One region of the Streptomyces sp. NPDC058195 genome, then DNA from elsewhere that is predicted to be linked to it. Evidence: riboswitches for the same ligand, from Rfam matches in the RefSeq annotation. Region 1 holds a riboswitch; each other region holds the start of a gene.

Evidence for each region. A riboswitch is a leader RNA that binds a small molecule or an ion and turns the genes downstream of it on or off. The one in region 1 is predicted to bind cobalamin.
Region 2: it holds a riboswitch for cobalamin, as region 1 does, so the genes downstream of both, ACFVWY_RS15065 (cobalamin biosynthesis protein) here and ACFVWY_RS10235 (FecCD family ABC transporter permease) in region 1, are expected to answer to the same signal.
Region 3: it holds a riboswitch for cobalamin, as region 1 does, so the genes downstream of both, ACFVWY_RS29050 (ribonucleoside-diphosphate reductase subunit alpha) here and ACFVWY_RS10235 (FecCD family ABC transporter permease) in region 1, are expected to answer to the same signal.

The regions. Positions count from the first base shown of each region.
Region 1 covers NZ_JBHVVM010000006.1:158,518-165,685, reverse strand. The annotation lists gene ACFVWY_RS10260 (HEAT repeat domain-containing protein) at 1-312, opposite strand, end outside; gene cobM (precorrin-4 C(11)-methyltransferase) at 400-1,149, opposite strand; gene cbiE (precorrin-6y C5,15-methyltransferase (decarboxylating) subunit CbiE) at 1,146-2,420, opposite strand; gene ACFVWY_RS10245 (ABC transporter substrate-binding protein) at 2,413-3,435, opposite strand; gene ACFVWY_RS10240 (ABC transporter ATP-binding protein) at 3,451-4,236, opposite strand; gene ACFVWY_RS10235 (FecCD family ABC transporter permease) at 4,236-5,264, opposite strand; cobalamin riboswitch at 5,447-5,568, opposite strand; gene ACFVWY_RS10230 (hypothetical protein) at 5,564-5,899, opposite strand; gene ACFVWY_RS10225 (ankyrin repeat domain-containing protein) at 6,120-6,821, shown strand; gene ACFVWY_RS10220 (GntR family transcriptional regulator) at 6,830-7,168, opposite strand, start outside.
Region 2 covers NZ_JBHVVM010000010.1:63,187-70,354, reverse strand. The annotation lists gene ACFVWY_RS15070 (cobyric acid synthase) at 1-1,141, opposite strand, end outside; gene ACFVWY_RS15065 (cobalamin biosynthesis protein) at 1,138-2,136, opposite strand; cobalamin riboswitch at 2,275-2,405, opposite strand; gene ACFVWY_RS15060 (hypothetical protein) at 2,554-2,784, opposite strand; gene ACFVWY_RS15055 (anion permease) at 2,821-4,074, opposite strand; gene ACFVWY_RS15050 (class II aldolase/adducin family protein) at 4,314-4,973, shown strand; gene ACFVWY_RS15045 (alpha/beta hydrolase) at 5,040-6,167, shown strand; gene ACFVWY_RS15040 (hypothetical protein) at 6,356-7,168, shown strand, end outside.
Region 3 covers NZ_JBHVVM010000029.1:102,910-110,077, reverse strand. The annotation lists gene ACFVWY_RS29065 (GntR family transcriptional regulator) at 1-512, shown strand, start outside; gene ACFVWY_RS29060 (DUF3311 domain-containing protein) at 804-1,058, shown strand; gene mctP (monocarboxylate uptake permease MctP) at 1,055-2,692, shown strand; cobalamin riboswitch at 2,843-2,988, shown strand; gene ACFVWY_RS29050 (ribonucleoside-diphosphate reductase subunit alpha) at 3,129-5,540, shown strand; gene ACFVWY_RS29045 (ribonucleotide-diphosphate reductase subunit beta) at 5,540-6,559, shown strand; gene ACFVWY_RS29040 (hypothetical protein) at 6,654-6,827, opposite strand; gene ACFVWY_RS29035 (helix-turn-helix domain-containing protein) at 6,909-7,168, shown strand, end outside.

The DNA of each region.
Region 1 (7,168 bases):
CCAGGCCCGCCGGTCCCCGATCTTGGACAGGGTGTGCAGGGCCTGGCTGCGTGCCTGCGCACGCTCCGAGCGGACCTCTCCGACCAGCAGCGGGACCGTCGCCGACGGGGCGTGGCGGGTGAGCGCCCATGTCAGCATCTCGCGTACGGAGAAGTCGGGTTCGGTCGCGCAGCGCCCGACGAGCGGGCCGACGGAGCCCGGGTCCGGGGCGGAGCCGACCGTCATCGCCGCCCGGAGCCGGACCGACGGGTCGGTGTGCTCCAGCGCCCGGAGCGCTCGTGCGGTGTACGTGTCCTGGGTGGGCAGGGTCATCGAAGCCACCTCCTGGCCACGCAGTGAACCGCTTGTCACCGTGTCAAGGTCAAGCCGGTCCGGCCCGGACGGGGCGCGGGCGTGTGGTCAGCAGGTGTGGCGGTCGCGGGCGGGCGAGTAGAGGTGGCTGTCGCGGAACTGCCCGGCGCCCAGGGTGCGGCCGACCATGATGACGGCGGTACGGATCACGCCCGCCGCCTTCACCTGTCCGGCGATGTCGTCGAGGGTGCCGCGCAGGATGATCTCGTCCGGGCGGGAGGCCAGCGCCACGACGGCGGCCGGGCAGTCGGCGCCGTAGTGCGGGAGGAGTTCCCCGACGACGCGGTCCACGTACTGGGCTGCGAGGTGCAGCACGATCAGGGCGCCGCTGCGGCCCAGGGTGTCCAGGTCCTCGCCCGGCGGCATGGCGGTCGCCCGGTTGGCGATCCGGGTGAGGATGACGGTCTGGCCGACGGTCGGTACGGTCAGTTCCCGCTTGAGCGACGCGGCGGCGGCGGCGAACGCGGGTACGCCGGGCACCACTTCGTAGGGCACCCCCGCCTCGTCGAGCCTGCGCATCTGCTCGTTGACCGCGCTGAACACGGCGGGGTCGCCCGAGTGCAGCCGGGCCACGTCGTGACCGGCTTCGTGGGCGGCGAGCAGTTCGGCGGTGATCTGGTCGATGTCGAGTCGCGCGGTGTCCACCAGGCGGGCGTCCGGCGGGCAGGTGGCGAGCAGTTCGCGGGGCACGAGGCTGCCCGCGTACAGGCAGACGGCGCAGGCGGCGAGGGTACGGGCGCCGCGCACGGTGATCAGGTCGGCGGCTCCGGGGCCCGCGCCGATGAAGTAGACGGTCATCTGTGGGTGTCTCCTGGGTGGGGTGCGGGACTCTGTGCGTCGGGGCAGGTCGGGGGTTTGCGCACGGACCACTGGGTGACCGGCATGGCCTGGCGCCAGCCGGTGAAGCCGCCGACCGGTACGGCGTGGGCGACGGCGAGCCGGACGAGCTCGCCGCCGTGGCGGCGGTGCGACTCGGCGAGCAGGGCCTCGGACTCCAGCGTGACCGTGTTGGCGACGAGGCGTCCGCCGGGCGCCAGCGCGTCCCAGCAGGCGTCGAGGAGGCCGGGCGCGGTGAGCCCGCCGCCGATGAACACGGCGTCGGGTACGGGCAGTGCGGCCAGCGCGCCGGGGGCACCGCCGGTGACCACCCGGAGTGCCGGTACGCCGAGGCGTGCGGCGTTGCGGGTGATGCGCGCGGCCCGCTCCGGCTCGCGTTCCACGGTGATCGCGCGGCAGGACGGGTGGGTCCGCATCCATTCGATCGCGATCGATCCGGAGCCGCCGCCGATGTCCCAGAGGAGTTCGCCGGGAGCCGGGGCGAGCACCCCGAGGGTCGCGGCCCTGACGTGCCGTTTGGTGAGCTGTCCGTCGTGCGCGTACGCGTCGTCGGGCAGGCCGGGTACGGCGCCCAGGCGCAGTGCTCCGGGGGCGCGGCGACAGTCGACGGCGACGATGTTCAGCGGGTCGGACGGGGGGTGCGGCCAGTGGTCGGCCGTGCCCTCCAGACAGTCCTCGCCGGGCCCCCCGAGCTGTTCCAGCACCCGGATCCGGCTGGGACCGAAGCCCTGTTCGCGCAGGAGTCCGGCGACTTCGGCGGGGGTGCCGGCGTCGGCGCTGAGGACCAGGACGCGGCGCCCGTCGTGCAGCGCGGCGGCCAGCCGGGCGGTGGGGCGGCCCACCAGGGTGACGGTCTCGGTGTCTTCTACGGGCCAGCCGATCCGGGCGCAGGCGTAGGAGACGGACGAGGGGTGCGGCAGGACGCGCAGATTCCGGGCGCCGACCACCTCGGTCAGGGCCCGGCCGATCCCGTAGAACATCGGGTCACCGCTGGCCAGGACGGCGATGCTGCTCCCGGTGTGCGCGGCGAGCAGTCCGGGGACGGCGGGCCGCAGCGGGGAGGGCCAGGTGATCCGGCGGCCGGGGCAGGACGGCGGGAGCAGGTCCAGCTGGCGCCCGGCGCCGATGAGGACCTGGGCGCCGGTGAGTGCGGCGCGGGCCGCTTCGGTCAGTCCTGCCCAGCCGTCGGCGCCGATGCCGACGACCGCCACCGGGGCCGGTCGGTCAGCCATGGGACACGCTCTTCAGGTAGGTGGCGAGCGCGTCGACGGCGGCGGGGTTGCGGGGGCTCTCCACCAGGTCCACGTAGTGGAGGACGAAGATACGGCCGTTCCTGATGGCGGAGACGTTCGCCAGCGGCGGGTAGGACGTGAGGAACTCCTTCTTCTGCTGCGCGCTCCGGTCTCCGTAGTCATTGATCACGATGACCTCGGGGTCGCGGGCGACGACGGTCTCCCATCCCACCGTCACCCAGGTGTCCTTGAGGTCCTTCATGACGTGGTCACCTCCGGCCTTGGTGATGATGTCGTGCGGCCCGGCGAACGCGCCGGAGGTCAGCGGCTTGTCCCGCCCGTCGTCGTAGAGGAAGACCCGGGGGCGGGCGGAGCCCTTCGGGGCCTTGTCCCGTGCCGCGGCCACCTGGGCGCGGAAGCCGGTGACCAGGGCTTCGGCGCGGTCTTCCACGTCGAAGATCCTGCCCAGGTTGCGCAGGTCGGTGTAGAGCGCGTCGAGGGGGGCCATCACCCCGCGCGCCGTGCCCCGGCCGTTGCGGCAGGACTCGCTGAGCAGGTACGAGTCGATGCCCACGCGCCGGAGTCCGGCGGGGGTGAATCCGTCTTCCTCACTGAATCCGTAGTTCCACCCCGCGAAGACGAGGTCGGCGCGGGCGTCGAGGGCGAGTTCCTTGGTGAGGGTCTTCCTGGAGAGCCACGTGGTCTTCGCGTACCCGTCCTTCCAGGGCACGGAGGTGAGGTCGCCCTTGTCGTCGGGCATCACGTAGCCGGCCATGTGGTCCTCCAGGCCGAGCGCGAACATGATCTCGGTGATGCCGACGTCGTTGGTGACGACGCGCTGCGGGGCCTTGTCGTAGGTCTTCTTCTCGCCGCAGTTCTCGACGGTCACCGGATAGTGGCCCGTCGCGCTCCCGGGGCTGCTCCTCGGCTCCGGGGACGCGGGCAGCTGGGCGCCGCACCCGGTGAGGACCAGGGCGGCGAGGGCGAGCGCGGCGGGGCGCAGGGGGTGGGGCATGGCGGTGGCGCCTCCTCAGGAATCGGTTCGGGCGGGGCCGAGGCGGTCGAAGAGCAGTTGCAGGGCGCCGGTCTCGGGATGCGGGACGCGGTGGGCGCGCACGCCGAAGACCTCGGCCAGCAGCTCGGGGGTGAGCACGTCGTACGGGGCTCCGGACGCCACGATCCGGCCACCGGCGATGACGTGGAGCAGGTCGCAGTGGAGTGCCGCGAGGTTGAGGTCGTGCAGGGAGGTGAGGACGGTCGGTCCGCTGTCGCGCACCAGCGCCAGCACGTCCAGCTGCTGCGCGATGTCGAGGTGGTTGGTCGGTTCGTCGAGCACCAGGAGCCGGGGCTCCTGGGCCAGGGCGCGGGCGATCAGGACCCGCTGCTTCTCACCGCCGGACAGGGTGAGGAAGCCGCGGTCGGCGAGGTGGGCGGCGCCGACCCCGGCCAGTGCCCGCGCGCAGGCCGTCCGGTCCGCCTCGGTGGCCCGGCCCACCGACGACTGGTGGGGGGTGCGTCCCATGGCCACGACCTCGGCCACGGTGAAGTCGAACTCGGAGGCGGCCTCCTGGGGAAGCGCGGCCAGTCGGCGGGCGCTCTCGCGCGGGCTCATCGCGTACAGGTCCTCGCCGTCGAGCCGGACGGTGCCCGCGGAGGGGCGCAGCGCGCGGTAGACGCAGCGCAGCAGGGTGGACTTGCCGCTGCCGTTCGGCCCGACCAGGCCGACGAGCTGGCCCTGGCCCGCGCCGAGCGTGGCGTCGCTCACCAGGCGGGCACCGGCGATCTCCACCGTCAGGTCTTCGATGTCGATCCGCATCAGGCACCTCCGAAGGAGTAGGAGCGGCGGCGCATCAGCAGCACGAAGCACGGCACGCCGATGGCCGCGGTCAGAACGCCCACGGGCAGTTCGGCGGGGGCGAGGACCACCCGGGAGAGGATGTCGACCCAGATCATCAGGACGGCGCCGACCAGCGGGGCGACGGCGAGCAGTCGGCGGTGGTCCGCGCCGACCAGCATCCGTACGGCGTGGGGCACCATCAGCCCGACGAAACCGATCGCCCCGCTCACCGCGACCACCGCTCCCGTGACGGCCGCGCAGACCACGAAGAGCTCCTTGCGCAGCCGCCCCGCGTCGACGCCCAGGGCGGCCGCCGTCTCGTCGCCCATGGCCAGGGCGTTCAGCCGTCGGGCGGACCAGGCGAGGTGGGCGAGACCGCAGAGTACGGCCCCGGCCGCGATCGGCACCGAGGCCCAGTTGGCCCCGCCGAGGCTGCCGAGCATCCACATCATCGCGGAGCGGGCGGCCTCGCCGTGCTCGGCCGCGAACACCATGAAGGTGGTGACGGCCGAGAAGCCGTAGTACATCGCGGTGCCCGTGAGGACGAGCCGCAGCGGGGTGAGGCCGCGGGCGGTGCGGGCGATCGCGTACACCAGCAGCATGGCGAGGAGCGCGGCGAGGAACGACGCCGCGGACAGCGCCCAGATGCCCAGGGCACCGAAGGCGCCGAAGATGAGTACGGCGTTGGCGCCGACGGCCGCTCCCGAGGAGATGCCGAGGACGAACGGGTCGGCGAGGGCGTTGCGGACCATGGCCTGCACGGCGATGCCGACGGCGGCCAGTCCGGCGCCGACGACGGCGGCCAGCATCGCGCGCGGGAAGCGCAGTTCCCAGACGATGGTGTACGCCGCGACCTGGTCGGCGGATATCCGTCCGCCGGTCAGCCCGGCCCACAGATAGCGCAGCACCTCGCCCCAGGAGAGCCCGGAGGCCCCGATGCCCGCGCCGCAGACCAGGGAGACCAGCAGCGCCGCGCACAGCACGGGTACGAGGAGTTTCGGTGACATCCGGCGGGGCGGCGCGGGCCCGGATCCGGCTCGGGCCGCGCGGAAGGGCGCGGCAGACCGACGGGCGAGAGGGGTGGCCACGGGCGGTTCGCTTTCGCCTCGGGCCGTGCATCTACGTCATCAACGGAGCGGCCCGGACGCGGCGCGCCCCGTGCAGCACCCATCGCAGTCCACGGCGAATTGACAGGAGCCTTCACCGCCGCGGGTAATCGGGCTCACGGGGCCCTGTTCGGGCACCGTCTACCGTTGCGGGTCAGCGCCGGACTTCGACCGGACTTCCCCCGCGGGGCAGATGCAGCTTAACCCGAGTGGTCCGGTGCCTCCTCGCCCCCGTCCGAGTCCGGACGCGCCGCCTCGGCCCGCTCCGGTGCGTGGGCCCGGCGCGCGGTGCGCCAGGCCCGGCTCAGTACCAGCGTCGGCAGACCGGCGACGGCAGCGACGGCGAGCCCGGCGACCTGCTGGGGCCAGCCGCCCTCGGCGTCGGCTATCGCTCCCGTGTAGCCGACGCCCAGCATGATCAGCAGTTCCCCGGCCGTCTCGCCCCGGTACGCCCCGCGGGGGAACCCGGCCGTCCGAACGGTTCCGCCAGAACCCTGCTCCCCTTGCCCGGCATGGCGCCCCCATCGACGGCTCATGCGGATTCCCACCGGTCTTGTACCCCGGGCACCCGCGGCCACACCGCTCCTGGCAGGGGTGACGGAGCCGCGGGCGCATCGTACGAACGGCTGACACGGGGGTCGTCCTGAGGGGTACGCATCGCCCGCCGGTTCGGTGACCGTGCGCACCGGGGGCGCGTCGAGCATGGAGGGTGCGGGCCCGTACCGTCCGGGGCCCGCCCACGGATTGCGAGGAACCATGCCTTCGACACGACGCGCCGCTCTCCTGACCGTCCCGCTCCTCGGGATCGCCCTGCTCGCGACGGCGTGCGGCGGATCGTCCGGGGCCGGGGCCGGGGCGAAGCCCGTGGGCTCCGACCGGGCCCTGCTCGACGCGGCGCGTTCCGGGGACGCGGACGCGGTGCGCGCCGCGATCGAGCGGGGTGCCCGGCTGGAGACCCGCGACGGGGACCGCCGTACCCCGCTCCTGCTGGCCGCCTCCCGCGACCACGTCGAGGCCGCCGAGGTTCTGGTCCGCGCGGGTGCCGACCCGGACGCCCTGGACCGGCAGCACGACACACCGTGGCTGGTGACGGGGGTGACCGGCAGTGCGGCGATGGCCCGGACCCTGGCGGTCGCCGGCCCGGACTACACCATCGTCAACCGCTACGGCGGCACGTCCCTGATCCCGGCGGGGGAACACGGCCACGTCGGCTACGTGCGGGAGGTCACCACCAACCCGGACATCGACGTCGACATCGACCATGTCAACGACCTCGGCTGGACGGCCCTCCTGGAGGCCGTCATCCTCGGCGACGGCGGCGAGGACCACCAGGAGACCGTGCGGCTGCTGCTGGCCGCGGGCGCCGATCCGGAGATCGCCGACCGGTCCGGGACCACCGCGCTCCAGCACGCCCGGCAGCGCGGATTCGACGAGATCGCCGGGCTGCTGGGCGGCTGACCGGTCCCTCAGGAGGGTGCGCGCCGGGCGGCCGCCGCGTTGCGGCCCGAGATCAGGTGGCGGCTCGCCAGCTCCGCCACGCCCGCGACGTCCCGTTCGGCGATCGCCGTGTACAGGCCCTCGTGTTCGCGCGCGACGCCCTCCAGGTCGTCGTGCTGTCCCAGCAGCCAGCGCATCCTGCTGCGCAGGGTCGCCTGGAGTTCGTTCAGGAGCTCGTTGTCGGCCAGCGCCGTGACCGTCTCGTGGAAGTCGGCGGCGGCCCGGCGGGCGCCCACGGCGTCACCCTTGGCGGCGGCCTTCAGCTCGGCGTCCAGATCCGCGCGGAGCTTTTCGAGCCCCGCGCGGGT
Region 2 (7,168 bases), on a different contig from region 1:
CCAGGGTCTTCTCCCGGTCGAAGCGGATGTGTACGGGGAGCAGGCGCAGGCCCTCGACCAGACCGGCCCGGGACTCCACCTCGTCCTCGATGCGCTCGCCCAGGAGCTGGAAGCCGCCGCAGATGCCGAGGACGGGCCGCCCCTCGGCCGCGCGCCGCGCCAGAGCGTCGGCGAGACCGCGTTCCCGCAGCCAGGCCAGTGCCTTCACGGTGCCCCGGGTGCCCGGCACCACGACCAGGTCGGCGTCGGACAGCTCTTCGGCCCGGTCCACGAACCGGACGACGACCCCGGGCTCGGCCGCCAGCGCGTCCACATCGGTGAAGTTCGACATCAACGGCACCGCGCACACCGCGACCCGCAGCACGTCCGCGCCGTGCGGCGGCGCGACGGCCGACTCGCGCACCGCCCCGCGCAGCGAGACCCGCAGCCCGTCCTCCTCGTCGATGCCGAGCCCGTGGGCGAAGGGCAGCACCCCGTACGTCGGCCGTCCGGTCAGCTCGCGCAGCATGTCCAGGCCGGGCTCCAGCAGCGACACGTCACCGCGGAACTTGTTCACCAGATAGCCCGCGACCAGCGCCTGGTCCTCGGCGGCCAGCAGCGCCGTCGTACCGAAGAACGACGCGAAGACGCCGCCCCGGTCGATGTCGCCGACCACCACGACCGGGAAGCCCGCCGCCCGCGCGATGCCCATGTTCACGATGTCGGTGCGCCGCAGGTTGATCTCGGCCGGGCTGCCCGCCCCCTCGCAGATCACCGCGTCGTACGTGGCCCGCAACTGCTCCAGGCAGTCCACGACCGTGCCGAACAGGGCCTCCTGGCGGCCGCCGTGGTAGCCGCGCGCGCTCATCTCGCCGACCGGCTTCCCCATCAGGACGACCTGGCTGGAGCGGTCGCCGCCGGGCTTCAGCAGGACCGGGTTCATCAGCGCGGTCGGCTCGACGCGGGCGGCCTGGGCCTGCATGGCCTGGGCGCGCCCGATCTCGGCGCCCTCACGGGTGACGAACGAGTTCAGTGACATGTTCTGCGCTTTGAAGGGCGCCACCTTCACGCCCCGGCGCACCAGCCAGCGGCAGATGCCCGCCGTGACGACGCTCTTGCCCGCGTCCGAGGTGGTCCCGGCGACCAGCAGCCCGCCGCTCATGAGGTCCTCCGTCCCGCGCCGCGCGGCCCCGCCGCCCTGCGCGCACCGATCCGTCGTACGGCGCAGGCCGCGCCGAGCCGTCCCGCCACGCACACGCCGAGAGCCAGCGCGCTCACGCGACGCGACAGCCGCACCGCGCGTTCGATGTCCGCGCTCTCCACCGCGCGGCCGCTCTCCCCGTTGAGTACCGCACGGTGCTCCACCCGGCCCCCGTACGCGAGAGTCCCGCCCAGCCGTACGCCGAGCGCCCCCGCGAACGCGGCCTCCACCGGGCCCGCGTTGGGGCTCGGGTGCTGGGCCGCGTCGGCCCGCCAGGCGTGGAGCGCGCCCCTCGGGCGCCCCCCGGCGGCCACCGCGAGCAGGGCGGTGAGCCGGGCGCCGGGCCAGCCCGCGAGGTCGTCGAGGCGGGCCGAGGCCCAGCCGTAGCGGCGCAGGCGCGGCGATGTGTGGCCGACCATGGCGTCGAGGGTGTTGACCGCCCGGAAACCGGCCAGCCCGGGAACCCCGGCCAGCGCGCCCCACACCAGGGCGCCGACCACGGCGTCCGAGGTGTTCTCCGCCACGGACTCCACGACGGCGCGGGCGATCTGCGGCCCGTCCAGGGCCTCCGGATCGCGCCCGCACAGATGGGGCAGCCGTTCACGGGCCAGGGCGAGGTCACCGGCGTCCAGGGCGCCGCCGATGGCCCGCGCCTCCCGGCCCAGGGACGTACCGCCGACGACGGACCAGGTGGCGGCGGCGGTCAGCGCCACGGAGGCGGCGGGACTGCGGCGTACCGCGCGGGCGGCCAGCGCGGCACCGCCAGCGGCGGCTCCGGCGCAGACCAGGGTGTGCAGCGCGCCCCAGCCGCGGTGGTCGTGCCACAGGCGGCGCTCGACGCCCGCCGCGGCCCGCCCGAAGGCGGCGACCGGATGGCCCCTGCGGGGGTCACCGAGCAGCAGGTCGCCGATCAGACCGGCGGTGGCGCCGTACGCGAAGATGCGGTCGGCTCGCACGGCTCAGCCGGCCGTCGCGCCGCGGAGGGTTCTCGTACGACAGGACCTGGGGCCTGGGACAGCGGGCACACGGCGGCCGGGCATGGCGATATGTCCTCACTCAGGGTCCGCGCCCTGGTTCGACGTGACGGGCGACGAGAGTCTCCTGGCTCCCGGATCCGCGGGCCCCCGGCCTTCCAGCCCGCTCGCGCGCGCCGTGACGTCCGGTGTGGGGGACCGCTCCCCGGTGACAGTGGCGGGACCGCGCCGGATTCGCACCGGCTTCCTCTGCTGTCGCCGTAATTGGCTCCGGCAGTCCACCACGCCCCGCGAAGGCCCGTCAACCTACCGTTGACCTGCGGCGGCGCAGTGTGCTGATACCCACATCGGGCCGGACACCCGGGGTGTCCGGCCCGATCGGGGCGTACGCGGTGCGGTTCAGGCGACGATCAGATAGATGCCGTACCCGACGGCCGCCGCGCACAGCGCGAAGCAGGCGTACGCACCGGCGCGGGCCAGCAGCAGCGAGCCGCCGGAGCCGCCCTGTGCCGCGGGTTCGGCCTGCTTGGAGAGGCCGACGATGCCCAGGGTGAAGAGGCCCACCAGCGCGACGGTGACCACGAGGGAGACGCCGAACACGGAACCGAGGGCTGCCCAGTCGATTTTCATGCTGAATCCTTAGACGGTCGGGATCGGGGCGACCGGTCAGACGGTGGCGGGCTGCGCCGGGTCCTGGGGGGTGACGGACGCGGCGGGGACGGCGGCCATGACGGTCGCGGCCGAAACCTGGGCCGCGGTGGGCGGCGGGCTGACGGCGGCGATGGCCGTGGTGACGACGCCCGCGGGCTCGGCCGGGGCGACATCGTCGTGGCCGACCGGCTTGCGACGGGAGAGCAGCCAGATCGAGCCGGAGCCCAGGACCAGCAGCGCCGCGACGACGATCACTCCCCAGGTGCCCTGCTTGGTGAGCAGCTCCGCGCCCGCCCCGACCAGACCGGCGGCCGGCAGGGTCAGGCCCCAGGCCACGAACATCCGGGTGGCGGTGGACCAGCGGACCACACCGCCCTGACGGCCGAGGCCCGCGCCCATCACGGCGCCGGAGCAGGACTGGGTGGTGGAGAGCGAGAAGCCGAGGTGCGAGGAGGCCAGGATGACCGTGGCGGCGCTGGTCTGAGCGGCGAAGCCCTGCGGCGGCCTGAGGTCGGTGAGGCCGCTGCCCATGGTGCGGATGATGCGCCAGCCGCCCAGGTAGGTGCCGAGCGCGATGGCCAGACCCGCGGACACGATCACCCAGACCGGCGGGTTGGACCCGGGGCTCAGGACCCCGCCGGTGACCAGGGCCAGGGTGATGATGCCCATGGTCTTCTGCGCGTCATTGGTGCCGTGGGCGAGGGAGACCAGCCCGGCCGAGGCGATCTGCCCGGCCCGGTAGCCCTTGGCGGTGGCCCGTTCCTGGGCCTCGTCGCGGATCTTCCCGCCGATCCGGTACGTCAGCCGCGTGGCCAGCAGCGCGGCGAGACCGGCGACGACCGGGGCGGCGATCGCGGGGAGCAGCACTTTGGTGACGACGGTGCCGCCGTTGACGGACGACCAGCCCGCCGACATCACGGCCGCGCCGATCAGACCGCCGAACAGGGCGTGCGACGAGCTGGACGGCAGCCCGACCAGCCAGGTCAGCAGATTCCACAGAATGGCGCCGACGAGCGCCGCGAAGATCACTTCTGTTCGGAGCCCGTCCTCGTTGACGATCCCGCCGGAGATCGTCCTGGCGACCTCCACCGACAGGAACGCGCCGACGAGGTTGAGAACGGCGGACATGGCCACCGCGGTCTTCGGTCTGAGCGCACCGGTCGAGATGGTGGTCGCCATCGCGTTCGCGGTGTCATGGAAACCGTTCGTGAAATCGAACACTAGAGCTGTCACGATCACAATCGCGAGGAGCAGCGTGATGTGTTCCATTTACCCAGGCAATCGTTCGACGTCATTGGCATGTGGACCGTAGGCAACCTGGGTAAACGGAAGATGAACTGGGGAGGGCACTGTGGTGACTCCAACCGGAGTCACATCATTCCGTTTACGGTCGGCCCCGTACGCCGGGACGTTCCCCCGGGAGGGTGGAACGCTGTGGTCCGGTCGGCCCCGTACCCATCGATCCCCCGGGCTGACAGGATCGGTCCATGAGCGATCAGCTTCGGCGCATGAGCGATCAGCAGCGGGACGCGATCGGGCGGGCCTGGGACGGGGTCGTCGCCACCGCGCGGCGGACGGCGGCCGAGGGGCTCGTCGTCGGGACCTCGGGAAACGTGTCGGCGCGGGTCGGCTCCACCATTCTGGTCACACCGAGCGGAGTGCCCTACGACCGGCTGGGCCCCGAGGACGCCGTGGGCGTCGATCCGGAAGGCAACCGCCTCTTCGGCGCGATGGCCCCGACCAGCGAGCTCCCACTCCACCTCGCCGTCTACCGGAACACCGACGCCGCCGCCGTCGTCCACACCCACGCGGTGCACGCCACGGCCGTCTCCACCCTCGTCACCGAGATCCCCCCGGTCCACTACGCCGCGGCCATGCTCGGCGGCCCCGTCCGCGTCGCCGCCTACGCCCGCTACGGCACCCCGGAACTGGCCGCGCACATGCTCACGGCCCTCCGGGACCGCACAGGCTGCCTGCTCCGCAACCACGGCACCGTCACCTACGGCACCACCCTGGACCAGGCGTACGACCGGACCGCCCAGCTCGAATGGCTCTGCAGGCTCTGGCTCACCGCGAGCTCCGTCCCCGGGCACACCCCGAGCCTGCTCACCCCGGAGCAGCTGGACGAGGTGGGTGAGGCACTCAAAGGGTACGGACAGCCGGGCTGACCCGACCGGTCCAACGGCCGGCCCCGTCCGCTGGCAGCGCACCCCGCCCGCCACGACACTGAAGCCGTGCGCCCGGCAACGATCACGGCAGCAGCCGTCACCACGGTCCTCGGCGTCGGCGCGGCGGCGGTCGCGGCCGGCCGGTACGCCAGCGACGTCGCCCTCAGGGCCCCGGCCGGGCGGCCGCTCCCCGCCGACCGCAGGCTCACCGTCCACGCCACGGCGGCCGGGCAGGTCACCCTCACCCGCTCCTTCACCGCACTGCGCCCCGGCACGTACGGACTGGTCGGCGACGACGTCCACGCCGTGGTCGGCCCGGTGATCGAGCACGCCCACCACGCCCCCGACACCGTCGTCCGGCGGCTGGAACGCGTGGACCGGGGCACCCTGGAGCCCGGCGCCAAGGTCCGCGTCACCCCGCAGCTGTACAGCGGCGACCCGTTCCTCGCCCTCGGCCTCAGCCACAAGGAGGTCGAGATCCCGGGCGAACTCGGCGCCCTGCCCGCCTGGTTCCTGCCCGGCCCCCGCGACACCTGGGTCATCACCGTGCACGGCCTCGGCACCACCCGGGAACACCCCATGAACCTCATGGGGTTCCTCCACGACCTGCGGCTGCCCGTGCTCGACCTCGCCTACCGCGGCGACGCCGGTGCCCCGCGTTCGCCCGACGGCCTCGTCCATCTCGGCGAATCCGAGTGGCGCGACCTGGACGCCGCGATCCGCTTCGCCGTCCGCTACGGGGCCCGCGACGTCGTCCTGCACGGCTGGTCCACCGGTGCCTCGATGGCGCTGCACGCGGCCGTCAACTCCGCCCTGCGCGACCGGATCAGCGGGCTCGTCCTGGACTCCCCGGTCCTGGACTGGGCCGCCACCCTGCGCGCCCTGGCCGTCGCCCGCGGCGTCCCGGCCGTCCTGCTGCCGCTCGCCCTCCGCGCCGCCGAGGGACAGACCGGGCTGCACGGCGCCCGGCTGCTGGACGAGTCCCTCGCCCAGGCGCTGAACGCCCCGACCCTGATCTTCCACGGCCCCGACGACCAGCTCGCCCCCTGGCAGCCGACCCGCGACCTCGCCGCGCGCCGCCCCGGCCTGATCGCCCTGCACACCGTCCCGCAGGCACCGCACGCGGCGATGTGGAACGCCGATCCGGCCCGCTACGAGGAGACCCTGCGCCGCTTCCTGACCCCCTTGATGTGACCCGATGAAAGAGGAATCGGCCCCATTGGTCCCGGAGGCCGTCCACCGGCCGCTCCACCGGGAATTCGGGTTCCGTTTGGGCTTTCGGGCCGTCAGGGGCAAGACTGCTACCCGTGACGTCCCGTAACCCGCGCGACTCCAGGCTGCGACTTGTCCGCCCGCGACCCCTCGCCACCGCTCGCAAGGCCGTGACCACCCGGCGCACCAGGCCGGCCCCCCGCCCGCCGGAGGGCACCCCACCCCGGTCGGAACTGGCCCGCCAGGCCAGGACCGCCCTCGCCGACGCCGTACGGATCGCCCGCTGGGCGGCCGACGGCGCGATCCCCGGCGCCCCACCGCTCGCCGCCCAGGCGCTCCAACGGGCCGCGACCGCTCTGGAATTGTCCCCGGCCCAGGTGCGCTCCGGCTGGGACCGGGCCAGGCTCGCCGGACTGGTCGAACTGCACGGTGACACCGCACGCCCCGGCTGGCGGCTGCGCGCCTGGGACCGCGACGACTCCGCCGTGCTCCGCGGCTGGGTGGCGCTCTTCGACGCCTGGTCGCTCGTCCACCCGGCGCCCGCGGACCTGGAATCCACCGCCGTCGCCGAGGCCGTCGAAGCCGTGCCCCAGGTCCTCTCCCTCCTCCAGCTCTCGGCCGGTCCGGTCACCGTGCCCGCCCTGCTGGACCTGCTCGGCCAGCGCGTCACCGAACTCCGCGAGGAGCGCTGCGAGGTGCCGTACGGGCCGCTGCCCGGACCGGTCGAGCCCGCCCCGCCCGCCGACCCCGCCGCCCTGCTGGACTGGGCCCTGGAGGGGCTGGCCGCCGTCGGCGCGCTCACCCTCGCCGCGGACAACGCCACCCTCACCCCGCTCGGCAACTGGGCGGTCTGGGTCAAGCTGGAACAGATCTGCGTCGCCGCCCAGAGCCCGGCCGGGAACATCGAGCAGTCCGCCGCCGACATGCTGCGCGGCTGCGCCCGGCTCACTCCCGGCCCCGCCCGCGACGAATACCGGGCCTGG
Region 3 (7,168 bases), on a different contig from region 1:
CCAAGCCGAAGGTCTCACAGGCCCTCCAGCTCACCTCGTACACCGAGGACATGCGCGCCCAGGGGCTGGAGCCGACGTCCCAGCTGCTGGACATCGGCTACGTGACGGCCGACGACACCCTCGCCGGGCTGCTCGACATCACCACGGGCGGGCGGGTGCTGCGGATCGAGCGGCTCCGGCTGGCCAGTGGCGAGCCGATGGCGATCGAGACCACTCACCTTTCGGCCAAACGCTTCCCCGCGCTGCGCCGCTCGCTGGTGAAGTACACCTCGCTCTACACCGCGCTGGCCGAGGTCTACGACGTACGACTGGCCGAGGCCGAGGAGACCATCGAGACCTCACTGGCCACCCCGCGCGAGGCCGGCCTGCTCGGCACCGACGTGGGCCTGCCGATGCTGATGCTCTCCCGGCACTCGCTGGACGGGCGGGGCGAACCGGTGGAGTGGGTGCGTTCGGTCTACCGCGGTGACCGGTACAAGTTCGTGGCACGCCTCAAGCGGCCCACCGACTGACCCGGCCGGTCCCCGCCGGGGCGGGGCCGGGGCACGCCCCGAGGTCGCATTCCGGCCACCCCGCCCCTCTTCACCATCCCCGGGCCCCTGTGGAACGCACCACTCCACAGGGGCCTTTCGGCTGCCCTGGTACGGACCAGCCCTCGCACGTATACCGCGTTTCCGTGTATACGTACCAACCGGTCGGACCGTTGCCGGACCGCAATGCGGACGGGGGGTGACGGTGACCGGAACCTCCCCTAGATTTCCTGCGCATTACAAGGGTGATCAGCGAGGGGACGGAGTCGCCGCATGGCAGTGGAACCAGAGGAAAAACCGCCCACCATCACACCGGTCAGAGTGGTCGTCGCCCTCTGTCTCGTCGCGCCGTTCGTGGCGATGCTGTGGGTGAGTTCGTACGCGAAGGTGGAACCCACCTTCATCGGCATCCCGTTCTTCTACTGGTACCAGATGCTCTGGGTGCCGGTCTCCGCCGCGCTCACGATGATCGCGTACAAGCTGTGGCAGCGTGACCAGCGCGCCCGCAAGGGGGGTGGGCAGGCATGAAGGACGGTGTGAACGGCGTCGCGCTCGGCGTCTTCATCTTCTTCTTCGCGGCCGTCACGGTCATGGGCTTCATGGCGGCCCGCTGGCGCAGGGCCGAGAACGAGGCCAGCCTCGACGAATGGGGCCTGGGCGGCCGGTCGTTCGGCACCTGGGTGACCTGGTTCCTGCTCGGCGGCGACCTGTACACGGCGTACACCTTCGTCGCCGTCCCGGCGGCGATCTACGCGGCGGGCGCGGCGGGCTTCTTCGCCGTGCCGTACACGATCCTGGTGTACCCGCTGATCTTCACCTTCCTGCCCAGGCTGTGGTCGGTCTCGCACAAGCACGGCTACGTCACCACCTCGGACTTCGTCCGCGGGCGCTTCGGCTCGAAGGGGCTGTCGCTGGCGATCGCCGTCACCGGCATCCTCGCCACGATGCCGTACATCGCGCTCCAGCTCGTCGGCATCCAGGCGGTGCTGGACGTGATGGGCGTCGGCGGCGGCGAGACCACGCACTGGTTCATCAAGGACCTGCCGCTGCTGATCGCGTTCGCGGTGCTCGCCGCGTACACCTACTCCTCCGGGCTGCGCGCGCCCGCGCTGATCGCGTTCGTCAAGGACGGGCTGATCTACCTGGTCATCGCGGTGGCGATCATCTACATCCCGATCAAGCTGGGCGGCTTCGACGACATCTTCGCCAAGGCGGGCGAGGCGTTCTCGCAGACCAGCGAGGCCACCGGCAAACCGCGCGGCGCGCTCGCACCGGGCGAGGCGGGCCAGTGGGGTTACGCGACGCTGGCACTGGGCTCGGCACTGGCGCTGTTCATGTACCCGCACTCCATCACGGCGACGCTCTCCAGCCGCAGCCGCAACGTGATCCGGCGCAACACCACGATCCTGCCGCTGTACTCGCTGATGCTGGGCCTGCTGGCGCTGCTCGGCTTCATGGCGATCGCCGCCGGGATCAAGGTGGACAACGGCCAGCTGGCCATCCCGCAGCTGTTCGAGACCATGTTCCCGGACTGGTTCGCGGGGGTCGCCTTCGCGGCCATCGGCATCGGCGCGCTGGTGCCCGCCGCGATCATGTCGATCGCGGCGGCGAACCTCTTCACCCGCAACATCTACAAGGACTTCCTGAAGCCGGACGCCACCCCGGCACAGGAGACCAAGGTCTCCAAGCTGGTGTCGCTGCTGGTCAAGGTCGGTGCGCTGGCCTTCGTCCTCACCATGGACAAGACCGTCGCGATCAACTTCCAGCTGCTCGGCGGGATCTGGATCCTCCAGACGATGCCCGCCCTGGTCGGCGGCCTGTTCACCCGCTGGTTCCACCGCTGGGCGCTGCTCGCGGGCTGGGCGGTCGGCATGGTGTACGGGACGGTCGCCGCGTACGGCGTCGCGTCCCCGACCCAGAAGCACTTCGGCGGCTCGTCGGCGGAGATCCCCGGCATCGGCGAGATCGGCTACATCGGCCTCACCGCGTTCGTGCTGAACATGGTGGTGACGGTGGTGCTCACCGTCGTCCTGAACGCCCTGAAGGCACCCGCCGGTACGGACGAGACCTCACCGTCCGACTACACGGCCGACGCGGGCGACCCGGGCGTCCGGGCGGAGCTCCCGGCGGCCACCGCGGGGGCGCCCGGCGGCGGCCACTGACGGCCGCTCCCGCAGGCCCCGTACGGCCCGTTCCCGGGCCCAGGACGGCCCGTTCCCGCCCCTTCCCGAGGGGCTGGGGCGGGCCGTCCGCCGTTCCGGGAATGACCCGGACATGGGTCGGCCGACACAACATCTGGGGGCTGTCTCATCGAGCGGCCCCCACATGTATGCTCGTCCTCGCTGTCGTCGCAGGGGAATCCGGTGCGAATCCGGAACTGTCCCGCAACGGTGTATCCGGTGCGCTTTTGCGCACCCCCGAGTCAGTCCGATGACCTGCCGACAGCGCATCCGGCTCGACCGATCCGGATGCTCAGACGTCCGGGCCTCGCGGTTGGGCCGGTGGACGCCGCGCAGAGTACCGCCCCGGCCCGGGTGCGCCTTTGCGGGCTGCCCCGTTCCCCCGTCGGCCCCGAGCCGAGCGTGGGAGAGCATTCACGTGACCATCGCGCCAGCCGATCCGGCTTCCGTCGCCGCCCCCGCGGCCGTCGAGTCCGAGGCGGCCGCACAGGACGGTCCCGGAGCGGCGCTGCTGCGGACCCTGACCGCCCTCACCGCCGATCTGCCCGACACCGACCCCGGCCGGGTCGCCGCCGCCGCCCTGCGTGGCCGCAGCGCGCGGGCGGACGAGGCCGAGCTGCGTTCGCTGGCCACCGAGGCGGCGGCGGGCCTGATCTCCGAGGACCCCGCGTACTCCCGGCTGGGCGCCCGGCTGCTGACCCTCGCCATCGTGGACGAGGCGGCGGGCCAGGGCGCGGTCTCCTTCTCCGCCTCCCTCGCCGTGGGGCACCGCGAGGGCCTGATCGCGGACCGCACCGCCGCCTTCGTCACCCGGCACGCGGACGCGCTGGACGCACTGGTGGAGCGCTCGCTCGCCGACGGCGCGGACGACCGCTTCGGCTACTTCGGGCTGCGGACCCTGCACAGCCGTTATCTGCTGCGCCACCCGCACACCCGCCAGGTCATCGAGACCCCCCAGCACTTCATGCTGCGGGTGGCCTGTGGTCTCGCCGAGGACGAGTCGCAGCGCGCCCTGGACGAGGTGACCGCGCTGTACGGGCTGATGAGCCGGCTCGACTACCTGCCCTCCTCGCCCACCCTCTTCAACTCCGGCACCCGGCACCCGCAGATGTCCTCCTGCTATCTGCTGGACTCGCCGCTGGACGAGCTGGACTCGATCTACGACCGCTACCACCAGGTGGCCCGGCTCTCGAAGCACGCGGGCGGCATCGGCCTCTCGTACTCCCGCATCCGCTCCCGAGGCTCGCTGATCCGCGGCACCAACGGGCATTCCAACGGCATCGTGCCGTTCCTGAAGACGCTGGACGCCTCGGTCGCCGCGGTCAACCAGGGGGGCCGCCGCAAGGGCGCCGCCGCCGTCTACCTGGAGACCTGGCACGCGGACATCGAGGAGTTCCTGGAGCTGCGCGACAACACGGGCGAGGACCAGCGGCGCACGCACAACCTCAACCTGGCGCACTGGGTGCCGGACGAGTTCATGCGCCGGGTCGAGGCGGACGGCGCGTGGTCGCTGTTCTCACCGGTCGACGTCCCCGAGCTGGTCGATCTGTGGGGTGACCGGTTCGACGCCGCGTACCGGGCGGCGGAGGCCCGGGGGCTGGCCCGCAGGACGCTGCCGGCCCGCGAACTGTACGGCCGGATGATGCGCACCCTCGCCCAGACCGGTCAGGGCTGGATGACCTTCAAGGACGCCTCCAACCGGACCGCGAACCAGACCGCCGAGCCGGGCAGCGTCGTGCACTCCTCGAACCTGTGCACCGAGATCCTGGAGGTCACCGACGACGGCGAGACCGCCGTCTGCAACCTGGGCTCGGTCAACCTCGGCGCGTTCGTCGCCGACGGAGGCATCGACTGGGAGCGGCTGGACGCCACCGTCCGCACCGCGGTGACCTTCCTGGACCGGGTCGTCGACATCAACTTCTACCCGACCGAGCAGGCGGGCCGCTCCAACGCCCAGTGGCGCCCGGTGGGCCTGGGCGCCATGGGCCTCCAGGACGTCTTCTTCCAGCTGCGGCTGCCGTTCGACTCTCCCGGGGCCCGCGCGCTCTCCACGAAGATCTCCGAGCGGATCATGCTCGCCGCCTACGAGGCGTCCTGCGCGCTCGCGGAGCGCTCGGGCCCGCTGCCCGCCTGGGAGCGGACGCGCGCGGCACGCGGGGTGCTGCACCCCGACCACTACGACACCGAGCTGAACTGGCCGGAGCGCTGGGAGGCGCTGCGCGCCCGGGTCGCGGCGTCCGGGATGCGCAACTCGCTGCTGCTGGCCATCGCGCCGACGGCGACGATCGCCTCGATCGCCGGGGTGTACGAGTGCATCGAGCCGCAGGTCTCCAACCTGTTCAAGCGCGAGACGCTCAGCGGTGAGTTCCTCCAGGTCAACGCGTACCTCGTGGAAGAGCTGAAGCAGCTCGGCGTGTGGGACGCGCGGACCCGCGAGGCGCTGCGCGAGGCGAGCGGCTCCGTGCAGGGCTTCGCCTGGATCCCCGAGGACGTACGGGCCCTGTACCGCACGGCGTGGGAGATCCCGCAGCGCGGCCTGATCGACATGGCGGCGGCCCGTACGCCGTTCCTGGACCAGAGCCAGTCGCTGAACCTGTTCCTGGAGACGCCGACGATCGGCAAGCTCTCCTCGATGTACGCGTACGCCTGGAAGCAGGGGCTGAAGACGACGTACTACCTGCGTTCGCGTCCGGCGACCCGGATCGCCCGCGCGGCCTCCGGCCGGACCGCGACCGCCGCTCCCCTTCCCGTACAGCAGGCGTCGGCGCCCGACGCGGACGCGATCGCCTGCTCCCTCGAAAACCCCGAGTCCTGCGAGGCCTGCCAGTAATGAGCTCCACCAACGCCGGGAAGAACCTGCTCGACCCGGGCTTCGAACTGACCCTGCGTCCCATGCGCTACCCGGACTTCTACGAGCGCTACCGGGACGCGATCAAGAACACCTGGACGGTCGAGGAGGTGGATCTCCACTCCGACGTGGCCGACCTCGCCAAGCTGTCGCCGGGCGAGCAGCACCTGATCGGGCGGCTCGTCGCGTTCTTCGCCACGGGTGACTCGATCGTCTCCAACAACCTGGTGCTGACGCTGTACAAGCACATCAACTCCCCCGAGGCGCGCCTGTACCTGTCGCGGCAGCTCTTCGAGGAGGCCGTGCACGTCCAGTTCTACCTGACGCTGCTGGACACCTATCTGCCCGATCCGGACGACCGGGCGGCGGCGTTCGACGCGGTCGAGGAGATCCCCTCCATCCGCGAGAAGGCGCAGTTCTGCTTCAGGTGGATGGACTCGGTCGAGAAGATCGACCGGCTGGAGACGAAGGCCGACCGCCGCCGCTTCCTCCTCAACCTCATCTGCTTCGCGGCGTGCATCGAGGGCCTGTTCTTCTACGGCGCGTTCGCCTACGTCTACTGGTTCCGCTCGCGGGGTCTGCTGCACGGTCTGGCCACCGGCACCAACTGGGTGTTCCGGGACGAGACGATGCACATGAACTTCGCGTTCGAGGTGGTGGACACCGTCCGCAAGGAGGAGCCCGAGCTCTTCGACGACGAGCTCCGGCAGCAGGTCACCGACATGCTGAAGGAGGCCGTGGCGGCGGAGCTCCAGTTCGGCCGCGATCTGTGCGGTGACGGGCTGCCGGGCATGAACACCGAGTCGATGCGGCAGTACCTGGAGTGCGTCGCCGACCAGCGCCTCACCCGGCTGGGCTTCCCGGCGGTCTACGGTTCGGAGAACCCGTTCTCGTTCATGGAGCTGCAGGGCGTGCAGGAGCTGACGAACTTCTTCGAGCGCCGCCCCTCCGCCTACCAGGTGGCGGTGGAGGGCTCGGTCGCCTTCGACGACGACTTCTAGGCCGGTACGGACGTGGGGCCGGTCCAGCCGCGTGGCGGCGGGACCGGCCCCTTGCCGTACGTGCTTCCTGGAGGCGCGGGCCCCGGACACGGCATCAGAAGCGGGCCCAGCTTCTGATGTACGGACGCCTCGGTACGGGGACGGGCGGCGCCTCCGCGGCGCGGAGCTCGCGGTCGATGCGGCGCTCCCGGGCCAGTCCGGCCAGGGTGATTACCAGGAAGAGGATGATAAGTGCGGATATGCCCAAGACGTTCTGGATTGCGGTCATGGCTCCACTCTCGCCCGTCGCGAGCGAGCGCGGCAGTGGCAGGACTGTCATGAATCATCGAATTACTGCCACACTGGCGTCATGCTGAAGAACGTCGCGGCTCTGCTGCTCAACGAGGTCCACCCCTTCGAGCTGGGTGTGCTGTGCGAGGTGTTCGGGCTCAACCGCAGCAAGGAGGGACTGCCGGTCCACGACTTCGCGGTGGTGTCCGCCGAGGGCCCGGTGCTGCACACCCACGCCGGTTTCACCGTCAGCACCCCGCACGGCCTCGACCGTCTGGAGGAAGCCGACCTCATCGCCGTCCCCGCGGGCGGCCACTACGTGGACCGGAAGTATCCGGA